DNA from 2 places in the Streptomyces sp. NPDC060064 genome. Region 2 is predicted to be linked to the other one. Evidence: riboswitches for the same ligand, from Rfam matches in the RefSeq annotation. Region 2 holds a riboswitch; the other holds the start of a gene.
The links. Region 2 has a riboswitch for S-adenosylmethionine ahead of thrC (threonine synthase). Riboswitches for the same ligand answer to the same signal wherever they lie in the genome.
Positions count from the first base shown of each region.

Region 1: it holds a riboswitch for S-adenosylmethionine, as region 2 does, so the genes downstream of both, ACFWDI_RS37465 (aminotransferase class V-fold PLP-dependent enzyme) here and thrC (threonine synthase) in region 2, are expected to answer to the same signal.

Region 1 is NZ_JBHWWF010000054.1:16,285-21,489, reverse strand. It holds gene ACFWDI_RS37475 (cytochrome bc complex cytochrome b subunit) at 1-965, shown strand, start outside; gene trpD (anthranilate phosphoribosyltransferase) at 1,096-2,160, shown strand; SAM riboswitch class IV at 2,279-2,396, shown strand; gene ACFWDI_RS37465 (aminotransferase class V-fold PLP-dependent enzyme) at 2,604-4,013, shown strand; gene ACFWDI_RS37460 (Lrp/AsnC ligand binding domain-containing protein) at 4,143-4,424, opposite strand; gene ACFWDI_RS37455 (rhomboid family intramembrane serine protease) at 4,421-5,146, opposite strand.
Region 2 is NZ_JBHWWF010000001.1:24,280-29,484, reverse strand. It holds gene groL (chaperonin GroEL) at 1-890, opposite strand, end outside; gene ACFWDI_RS00150 (cold-shock protein) at 1,270-1,473, opposite strand; gene ACFWDI_RS00145 (MoaD/ThiS family protein) at 1,885-2,160, opposite strand; gene thrC (threonine synthase) at 2,184-3,467, opposite strand; SAM riboswitch class I at 3,485-3,612, opposite strand; gene ACFWDI_RS00135 (glucosyl-3-phosphoglycerate synthase) at 3,776-4,714, shown strand; gene ACFWDI_RS00130 (hypothetical protein) at 4,754-5,008, shown strand; gene ACFWDI_RS00125 (trehalose-6-phosphate synthase) at 5,116-5,205, shown strand, end outside.

The DNA.
Region 1 (5,205 bases), on a different contig from region 2:
GCATCATGATGGGCCTGCTGGTGGCGCACCTGATCCTGGTCTTCTACCACAAGCACACGCAGTTCGCGGGCCCCGGCCGGAACAACAAGAACGTCGTCGGCATGCCGCTGCTGCCGGTCTACATGGCCAAGGCCGGAGGCTTCTTCTTCCTGGTCTTCGGTGTCATCTCGGTCATCGCGGCCATCGCCTCGATCAACCCGATCTGGGCGCTCGGCCCGTACCGCCCGGACCAGGTCTCCACCGGCGCCCAGCCGGACTGGTACATGGGCTTCTCCGAGGGCCTGATCCGTGCGATGCCCGGCTGGGAGATCAATTTCGCGGGACACACGCTCGCTCTGGGTGTGTTCGTACCGCTGATGATCTTCCCGCTGATCCTGGTCGCGATCGCGGTCTACCCGTTCATCGAGTCCTGGATCACCGGGGACAAGCGCGAGCACCACATCCTGGACCGCCCGCGCAACGCCCCGACCCGTACGGCTTTCGGTGTGGCGTGGCTGACCTGGTACGTCATTCTGTTGATCGCCGGTGGCAACGACTTGTTCGCCGTCTTCTTCCACCTGTCGATCAACAGCATCACCTGGTTCGCCCGGATCGCCTTCTTCGTCGCCCCGGTCATCGCCTTCGTCGTCACCAAGCGGATCTGCCTGGGTCTGCAGCGGCGTGACCACGACAAGGTGCTGCACGGGCGCGAGTCCGGCATCATCAAGCGGCTGCCGCACGGTGAGTTCGTCGAGATCCACGAGCCGCTCTCGCAGGAGCAGCTGTACACGCTCACGGCGCACTACCAGTACCTTCCCGCCGAGATCGGCCCGACGGTCGACGAGAACGGTGTCGAGCGCAAGGTGAGCCGGCTGCAGAAGCTCAGGGCAAAGCTCAGCAAGGGCTACTACGGCGAGGGGAACCAGATCCCCAAGCCGACCGGCGAGGAGTACCAGGAGATCACCAGCGGCCACGGCCACCACTGATCGCCCCTGACGATCCGAGCTGATCGCCACAGCGGGAGCCCCGTCCATTCGATGGACGGGGCTCTTCGCCGTCTGTGGGGCTGGATAGGGTGGACCCATCCCTATTCGGCTGTGGACCCTGGAGTGGACCATGAACGTTGTGACCCCGGTTGGCGGCGACAGCGTGGCGGACCTCTCCTGGCCCCGCGTACTGGAAGCTCTCCTCAGCAACCGTGACCAGGGCGCCGACGCCACCGCCTGGGCCATGGACCGCATCCTCAGCGGCGAGGCGACCAACGCCCAGATCGCCGGTTTCGCGGTCGCGCTGCGGGCCAAGGGTGAGACGGTCGAGGAGATCTCCGGTCTCGTACGGACCATGTACGAGCACGCGAACCTGATCGAGGTGCCGGGCCCCAGCGTCGACATCGTCGGCACGGGCGGTGACGGCGCCAAGACCGTGAACATCTCCACGATGTCCGCGATCGTCGTCGCCGGAACGGGCGCGAAGGTCGTCAAGCACGGAAACCGCGCCGCGTCATCGGCGAGCGGCGCCTCCGACGTGCTGGAGAAGCTCGGCGTCAATCTCGAGCTCACCCCGCAGCGGGTGGCCGAGGTCGCGGAAGAGGCGGGGATCACCTTCTGCTTCGCGGTGAAGTTCCACCCGGCGCTGCGGCATGTGGCGGCCGCCCGCAAGGAGCTGGGTATCCGCACCACGTTCAACTTCCTCGGCCCGCTCACCAACCCGGCGAGGGTGAAGGCCCAGGCCACCGGTGTCGCGGACGCCCGGATGGCGCCGATCCTGGCCGGGGTGCTCGCCGAGCGCGGCTCCTCGGCGCTGGTCTTCCGCGGCGACGACGGTATGGACGAGCTGACGACGACGGCCACCTCCCGGGTGTGGGTGGTACGGGACGGGTCGGTGCGCGAGGAGGCCTTCGACCCGCGGGACGTCGGCATCGACATGGTGCCCGTGGAGGCCCTGCGGGGCGCGGATGCCTCGTACAACGCCGATGTCGCGCGCCGGCTGCTGAGCGGCGAGGCCGGGCCCGTACGGGACGCGGTACTGCTCAACGCGGCTGCGGCTCTGGTGGCGCTGGAGCCGACGGACCGCAGCCTGAACGAGCAGCTCGCGGCGGGCATCGCCAAGGCCGCCGCTTCGATCGACTCGGGCGCGGCCAAAGCGGCACTCGAGCGGTGGATCGCCGCCAGTAACGCCTGAGAACGCCTGAGAACGCCTGAGCCCGCAGTGGCGCGACGCAAGGCGCGGTTCCCTTCCCTGTCTCAGGAACTGGACCGCGCCTTGCGCGTTGTGGGCCGTATGGCAGGATGCTCTTCAAGGTCATGAGTGACAGCGATTTAGGCCCCGGCTCGCTGTCCGGCAACCCTCCGTCCGTGGCGGGGTGCCCCGGGTGAAGACCAGGCCGTAGGCAGAGAGGTCTACGGCAAGCGCGGACCCCTGCACACCCTGGGGTCCTGGTCCTCAAGGGAGCAGTCTCGTGAGCAAGCGAATGCGATAGGGCTGATCAGCCCCTTCTTCAGCAGACCCTCACAGCACGCGATCGCCGTGACATGCGAGGGCAATCCCCGTACACAGAGCCTTCACCTGGCTGCCGTGCGGGTTCGTCGAAGCCATTCCGCCTTGTCCTGCCGGGAGATACCGCCATGTCCGCACGCCCGAACACCGTTGAGACCGCCACCGCTGCTTCTTCCGAGTCCGCCGACCCCGTCTGCGCCGCGCCGCTTCCGGTCCTCGGCCGCGATGTGACCGTTCCGCTCGTCACCGGCGGCGAGGTCACGTACGCGGCCCTCGACTACGCGGCGAGCGCCCCGGCCCTGCAGCGGGTGTGGGACGACGTGGCCGCCTACGCCCCGTACTACGGCAGTGTGCACCGCGGCGCCGGGTACCTCTCGCAGCTCTCCACCGACCTCTTCGAGAACAGCCGCGCGACGGTCGCGGAGTTCCTCGACTGCCGCGCCGGCGACCAGGTCGTCTTCACCCGCTCCACCACCGACTCGCTGAACCTGCTGGCCGCCGCGCTCCCCGCCGACTGCCAGGTCTTCGTCTTCGAGACCGAGCACCACGCCTCGCTGCTGCCGTGGCGCGACGCCCGGGTGACCTACCTGAACGCGCCGCGTACGCCGGCCGAGGCCGTCGGGACGCTGGAGCGCGCGCTCGCCGACCGCACCGCATCTGCCGGCGAGGAGTACGGGCCCGCCCTGGTCTGTGTGACCGGAGCGTCGAATGTCACCGGTGAACTGTGGCCGGTCAAGGAGCTGGCGGCCGCTGCCCATGCCCATGGCGCGCGGATTGTGCTCGACGCCGCCCAGCTCGCGCCCCACCACCCGGTCTCCGTACAGGAGTTGGACGTCGACTGGGTCGCCTTCTCCGGGCACAAGCTGTACGCGCCGTTCGGCTCGGGTGTGCTCGCGGGCCGCGCGGACTGGCTGCAGGACGCGGAGCCGTACCTCGCGGGCGGCGGTGCGTCCCGCAAGGTCGCCCGGCGTACGGACGGCGGCGTGGACGTCGACTGGCACACCACGGCCGCCCGGCACGAGGCCGGTTCGCCGAACGTCATCGGCGTGTACTCCATCGCCTCCGCCTGCAAGGCGCTCACCGAGGCCGGCTTCGACAGCCTCGTCGCCCGTGAGCAGCAGCTGGTCGCCACGGTCCGTAGGGGTCTGGCGGAGGTGGAGCAGGTCAAGGTGCTCTCGCTCTTCGGGGACGACGCGCCGCGCGTCGGCGTCATCTCCTTCGTCGTCGAGGGCTGGAACAGCTCGCACTTCGCGGCCGCGCTCTCGGCGGAGTACGGCATCGGGGTACGGGACGGACTCTTCTGCGCCCACCCGCTGGTGCGGACCCTGCTGGGCAGCGACCCGCAGGACCCGGGCGAGTGCGGCGCTCCGGAGGCCGAGCCGGGCGAGCGTTCGCTCAACGCGATCCGGGTCAGCTTCGGCGCCGGTACGCCGGACGAGCATGTGGAGCGTTTCGTACGGGCGGTGAAGGAACTCGTCAGCGACGGTGCGCAGTGGAACTACCGCACGGAGGACGGCCGCTGCGTCCCGGCCGTCTGAGCCCGGCCGTCCGTGCCGCGCGTCTGAGCCCGGCTTGTCCGAGCCGGGCGTCTGAGCCCGGCTGTCCGAGCCCGAACGGACGACGAAGCCCCGGACCGGCCGGTCCGGGGCTTCGTCGTGTCGCAGGCGTTACGCGTCGAGGCCGATCGCGAAGGCCGCCTCGAGGTCGTGCTGCGAGTACGTACGGAAGGCGACATGTGTGTCGGTCCCCTCGACGCCCGGGATCCTGCTGATCCGGCCGGGGATGACATCCGCGAGATCGTCGTGCTTGGCCACCCGCACCATGGCGATGAGGTCGTACGTACCGGTGACGGAGAAGACTTCGCTGACGCTGTCCAGCGCGGCGATCGACTCGGCGATCTCGGGGATCCGGTCCACGCTGGTCTTGATGAGCACGATCGCGGTGATCACGGTTGGCTTTCTCCCTCGGTGGCCGCTGCTTGGGCCTTCACTCTAGTCCCATGCCGGAAACGTCCCCAGGCGTAGAGAAAGCCCGTCCCGAACCCCACCAGATGTGCGAGATAGGCGACGCCCGGGCCGCTGCCCGCGCTCCGCGCCGCCAGCCATTGGAGGACGAACCAGAAGATCAGCACGATCCAGGCGGGGAAGCGCAGCGGAAGGAAGAAGAGGAACGGGAAGAGACTGGTGACCCGGGCCTTCGGGAAGAGGTAGAGGAAGGCGCCGAGCACGCCCGAGATCGCCCCGGAGGCTCCCACCAGGGTCTGCTCGGAGCCGGCGTTGGCCGCCGCGTAGGCGAGCAGCGCCAGATAGCCGCAGCCCAGATAGAAGAGAGCGAACTCCAGCTGCCCCATCCGTTCCTCGGCCATCGCCCCGAATACGTACAGGAAGAGCATGTTGCCCAGCAGGTGCAGCCAACTGCCGTGGACGAAGAGGGCGGTGAGGGGTGTGATCAGCGCCCGGGAGGTGGAGCTGCTCATCAGGTCGACGGGGATCACGCCCCAGCGCTCGAAGTATGTGCTCTGCGCGGAGAGCAGTGCGTCACCGGTGCCGTACACCGGATCGAGGCCCGAGACGGGGCTGAGGACGAACACCGCGCAGCAGACGGCGATCGCGCCGTACGTCATCGCAGGTCCCGAGGCCGCGCCCCGGACCGCACCCCACCAACCGATCATGGACAGAGCATGACGTAGTGGGGCTGAACGGTACAGAGTGCCTCGCCGCGTCAACGGGG
Region 2 (5,205 bases):
GTGCCGCCGGTGAGGATGGCGATGTCGTTCAGCATCGCCTTGCGGCGGTCACCGAAGCCCGGAGCCTTGACGGCAACGGACTTGAAGGTGCCACGGATCTTGTTGACGACCAGGGTCGACAGGGCCTCGCCCTCGACGTCCTCGGCGATGATCAGCAGCGGCTTGCCGGACTGCATGACCTTCTCGAGAAGCGGCAGCAGGTCCTTGACCGAGCTGATCTTCGAGTTGACGATCAGGATGTACGGGTCGTCGAGCGACGCCTCCATACGCTCCATGTCGGTGGCGAAGTACGCCGAGATGTAGCCCTTGTCGAAGCGCATACCCTCGGTGAGCTCAAGCTCCAGACCGAAGGTCTGGGACTCCTCGACGGTGATGACGCCTTCCTTGCCGACCTTGTCCATCGCCTCGGCGATGAGCTCGCCGATCTGGGTGTCGGCGGCGGAGATGGAGGCCGTGGAAGCGATCTGCTCCTTGGTCTCCACGTCCTTGGCCTGCTCGAGCAGCGCACCGGAGACGGCCTCGACGGCCTTCTCGATGCCGCGCTTGAGAGCCATCGGGTTGGCACCGGCGGCCACGTTGCGCAGGCCCTCGCGGACCAGCGCCTGGGCGAGGACGGTCGCGGTGGTCGTACCGTCACCGGCGACGTCGTCCGTCTTCTTGGCGACTTCCTTGACCAGCTCGGCGCCGATCTTCTCAAACGGGTCCTCGAGCTCGATCTCCTTGGCGATGGATACACCATCGTTGGTGATCGTGGGGGCGCCCCACTTCTTCTCGAGGACGACGTTGCGGCCCTTGGGGCCAAGGGTGACCTTGACGGCGTCGGCGAGCTGGTTCATCCCGCGCTCGAGACCGCGCCGTGCCTCCTCGTCGAACGCGATGATCTTGGCCATGTGAAGTGGTCCTCCCGGACTGGGGTGGATTCTCCGGACCGCGCTGGCGCCCGCGACGGACGGCCTGCATGCCTTGTGGTTCCTTGCCCCACCCGGCCTGCGGACCTCACCAACCCGGTCCTCGTTGTCACTCTCACTGTCAGAGTGCTAACGCCAATGATTAGCACTCGCCCTAGGAGAGTGCAAGCGACTCTCACGGATCGAAGACCCACGAGCGGACCCACGGGCGGACCCAGCAGCGGACGCGCGAAGGGACCCACGAAGGGACCCAGCAGCGGACGCGCGAGCGGACCCGCGGGCAGACGCACGAGGGGCCCGCATCCCTGGTGGGATGCGGGCCCCTCGTGCGTGAGTGCGTCGGTGGCCGATCGCGCCGAGATCAGACGGCGAGCTTGACCATATCCGCCTGCGGACCCTTCTGGCCCTGCGAGATCTCGAATTCGACTCGCTGACCCTCTTCAAGGGTGCGGTACCCGTCCATCTGGATCGCGCTGTAGTGGACGAAAACATCCGCACCACCGTCGACCGCGATGAAGCCGTACCCCTTCTCCGCGTTGAACCACTTGACGGTGCCCTGAGCCATGCCTAACTCCCCTATTACTGGCCCTTGCGCAGGACCGCACTTCGCGGACCCGGGTCAGACCTCCACCCTCCGACAGGAGAGGGTGTGCGCCGGAACGCGTCGACCGCGGCTGAATGTATCTGCCCAACTGCCCTCTGCAACAGGTCAATCCGACGAGAAATCCGAGCACGCGTGAACGGATAATTGAACTGAATTCAATAAATTCCGGGGCAAGTCGGGCCCGGCAAATGGCGCTTAAGAGGCAATTCGAGCGAACTTATTGGCTGCTTCTTGATGGGGCCAGGACGCATTCTCATATGCGGCCGGCATAAGCAGCGGCGGGGCCTTCCCCAACTGTACCGCGCTCAACCATACAGAATTGCCCCCTCCGCTTCTCTTGCGGAGGGGGCAATTCTGGTGACGCTGCGTAGCTCAGCCGCCGGCGACGGCAGGAATGATCGAAACGCCCGCACCGTCCGGCGTCGCGGTCTCAAGACCCTGCTCGAAACGGACGTCGTCGTCATTCACGTACACGTTCACGAAGCGGCGCAGCTTGCCCTGGTCGTCCAGGACGCGCGCGGCGATGCCCGTGTGGTTCTTCTCCAGGTCGGCGATCACCTCGGAGAGCGTCGCGCCCTCCGCCGGGACCTCGGCCTGACCGCCCGTGTACGTACGGAGAATGGTGGGGATGCGGACGTTCACGCTCATGGTGTTCTGCCTTCCGTAGGTAGTCAGCGGGCCAGGCCGGCGTCGCGGAACGCGTCGAGGCTCGGGCGGATGGTCGCCGTGGGTCCGGTCGTCGGAGCGACCGCGTCGAGGGTCTTGAGACCGTCGCCGGTGTTGAGCACGACCGTGGTGAGCGCCGGGTCGAGCACGCCCTCCTCGATCAGCTTCCGCGTCACGCCCACGGTCACACCGCCCGCGGTCTCCGCGAAGATGCCCTCGGTACGGGCCAGCAGCTTGATCGCGTCGACGATCTGCTCGTCGTTGACGTCCTCCACCGCGCCGCCCGTGCGGCGCGCGATGTCCAGCACGTACGGGCCGTCGGCCGGGTTGCCGATGGCCAGCGACTTGGCGATGGTGTCCGGCTTCTGCGGGCGTACGACGTCGTGCCCGGCCTTGAAGGCCGTCGACACCGGCGAGCAGCCCTCCGCCTGGGCACCGAAGATCTTGTACGGCTTGTCCTCGACCAGACCGAGCTTGATCAGCTCCTGCAGACCCTTGTCGATCTTGGTGAGCTGCGAGCCTGAGGCGATCGGGATCACGATCTGGTCGGGCAGCTGCCAGCCGAGCTGCTCGCAGATCTCGTACGCCAGCGTCTTGGAGCCCTCGCCGTAGTACGGGCGGAGGTTGACGTTGACGAAGCCCCAGCCCTCGCCCAGCGGGTCGCCGATGAGCTCCGAGCAGAAGCGGTTGACGTCGTCGTAGTTGCCCTCGATGCCGACCAGCTCGCCGCCGTACACCGCGGCCATGACGACCTTGCCCTGCTCCAGGTCGTGCGGGATGAACACGCAGGAGCGGAAGCCGGCCCGTGCGGCGGCCGCACCGACGGCGCCCGCGAGGTTGCCGGTGGAGGAGCAGGAGAGAGTCGTGAAGCCGAAGGCGCGCGCGGCCTCGACGGCGATCGCGACGACGCGGTCCTTGAAGGAGTGCGTCGGGTTGCCGGAGTCGTCCTTGATGTACAGGCCACCGGTAACGCCCAGCTCACGGGCGAGATTGTCGGCCTTGACGAGCTTGGTGAAACCGGGGTTGATGTTCGGCTTCTCGGCCACGTCGGCGGGGACGGGCAGCAGCGGGGCGTACCGCCAGATATTGTTCGGACCCGCTTCGATCCGCTTCTTCAGCGCGTCGGGGTCGCCGCTCGGCAGGTCGTACGCGACTTCGAGGGGCCCGAAACACAGGGCGCAGGCGAAGATCGGGCCGAGGTCGAAACGCTCTCCGCACTCGCGACACGAGAGCGCCGCGGCGGGACCGAGGTTCACTGGAGTGGTGCTTGCGACAGTCTGAACAGCCATGGAGGCGAGGCCCTTTCTCCTCATCTTCCCCGTGACGCATTTCGCCACGAGACGGAATTGGCACCTTCCCCACCGTGACCTCGCGGTCGGCGGGAGGGTTGCCGGGGCTTCAACGGGCCGTTCCCTCTGCCCCTCTGGATGAGCGGTATTCGATTGTCAGCGTGAGGACCCCCGACATGCGACGGTCATCCGCGTTGTTCAAGACTGTAACCGAAGGCCTGGACGGTTGAGATAGTCGTCCGAACCGCGAGATGAAGATCATGGCCCCTGCCGCTGGCGCGGCGTGGCACAACCAGGGAGTAACGAGCGTGCTGGAAGAGGTGGAGCGCTGGCTGAGCAGGCGTTCCTGGTCCGCGTCCGACCGGCCGCTGCACCAGCTCATCGCTGCCAAGCGCGGTACGACCGTCAGTGTCGTCCTGCCCGCGCTCGACGAGGAGGCGACGGTCGGCGAGATCGTCACCGTGATCCGGCGCGAGCTGATGGAAGCGGTGCCGCTCGTCGACGAGCTGGTCGTCATCGACTCGGGCTCGAGCGACCGTACGGCCGAGGTGGCCGCGGCGGCCGGCGCGCGGGTGGTGCACCGCGACGCGATACTGCCGCGGATACCGGCGGCCCCCGGCAAGGGCGAGGTGCTGTGGCGGTCGCTGATGGTGACCAGCGGCGACATCGTCTGCTTCATCGACGCGGACCTCAGGGACTTCTCGGCGGACTTCGTCTCCGGGATCGTGGGACCGCTGCTGACCGACCCCGAAGTGCAGTTCGTCAAAGCGATGTACGACCGGCCGCTGGGCGATGTGGCAGGTCAGGGCGGCCGGGTCACCGAGCTGGTGGCGCGCCCGCTGCTCAATCTGCACTGGCCGCAGCTGGCCGGGGTCGTCCAGCCGCTCGGCGGCGAGTACGCGGCGCGGCGCTCGCTCCTCGAGCGGCTGCCCTTCCCCGTCGGTTACGGAGTGGAGCTGGGCCTGCTCGTGGACGCGCTGCACACGGTAGGTCTTGACGCGCTGGCCCAGGTGGACGTCGGCTCGCGCAAGCACCGGCACCAGGACGGGCAGGCGCTGGGCCGGATGGCCGCGGCGATCTACCGTACGGCTCAACTGCGGCTGTCCCGGGGCCACTTGGTGCGGCCGGCACTCACGCAATTCGAGCGCGGCGAGGACGGTTTCGAACCGCGCACCTATCCGGTGGACACGGAGGAGCGGCCGCCGATGCGCGAGATCGGTGAGTACGCGGCGCGTCGCGCGGCATAACCACCACCGCTGTAGCGGTTTGTCCAACACTTCCTGCTTATGGCCTTCAGATGCAGTACGGGCGCTCCGCGCCGCAGTGCCGGGCTGCCGCGGTTCCTCGGGGCCCTGGCAGTCATCACCACCGTTCTGACCGCTGTGGTCATCCAGGGACAGGCGATGGCCGACACCGTCGCCCCGGCGAACCGGGGCGACCACAGCTCCGAGCGGCTGTGGCTCCTCGGCGGTCTGGCGCTGAGCCTGACCGCGGCCGGCGTGATCGCGGTCGCCGCCTCGCGCGGGCGCCGCGATCACTGAGGGGGCGCCGCAATCACCGGCCTGCTCCCGTGAATCACCAATCTGCCGACCTGCCCTTCGGCCGTACGCACGTTTGAGGGTTTGTGCGACGGGCTAGGTTTCGCCACATGGTCTCCGAGCACCCTGCTGCCCAGGTCCTCGTCGCGTCGAACCGCGGCCCGGTCTCGTACACGCTGCGCGAGGACGGCTCGCTCGAC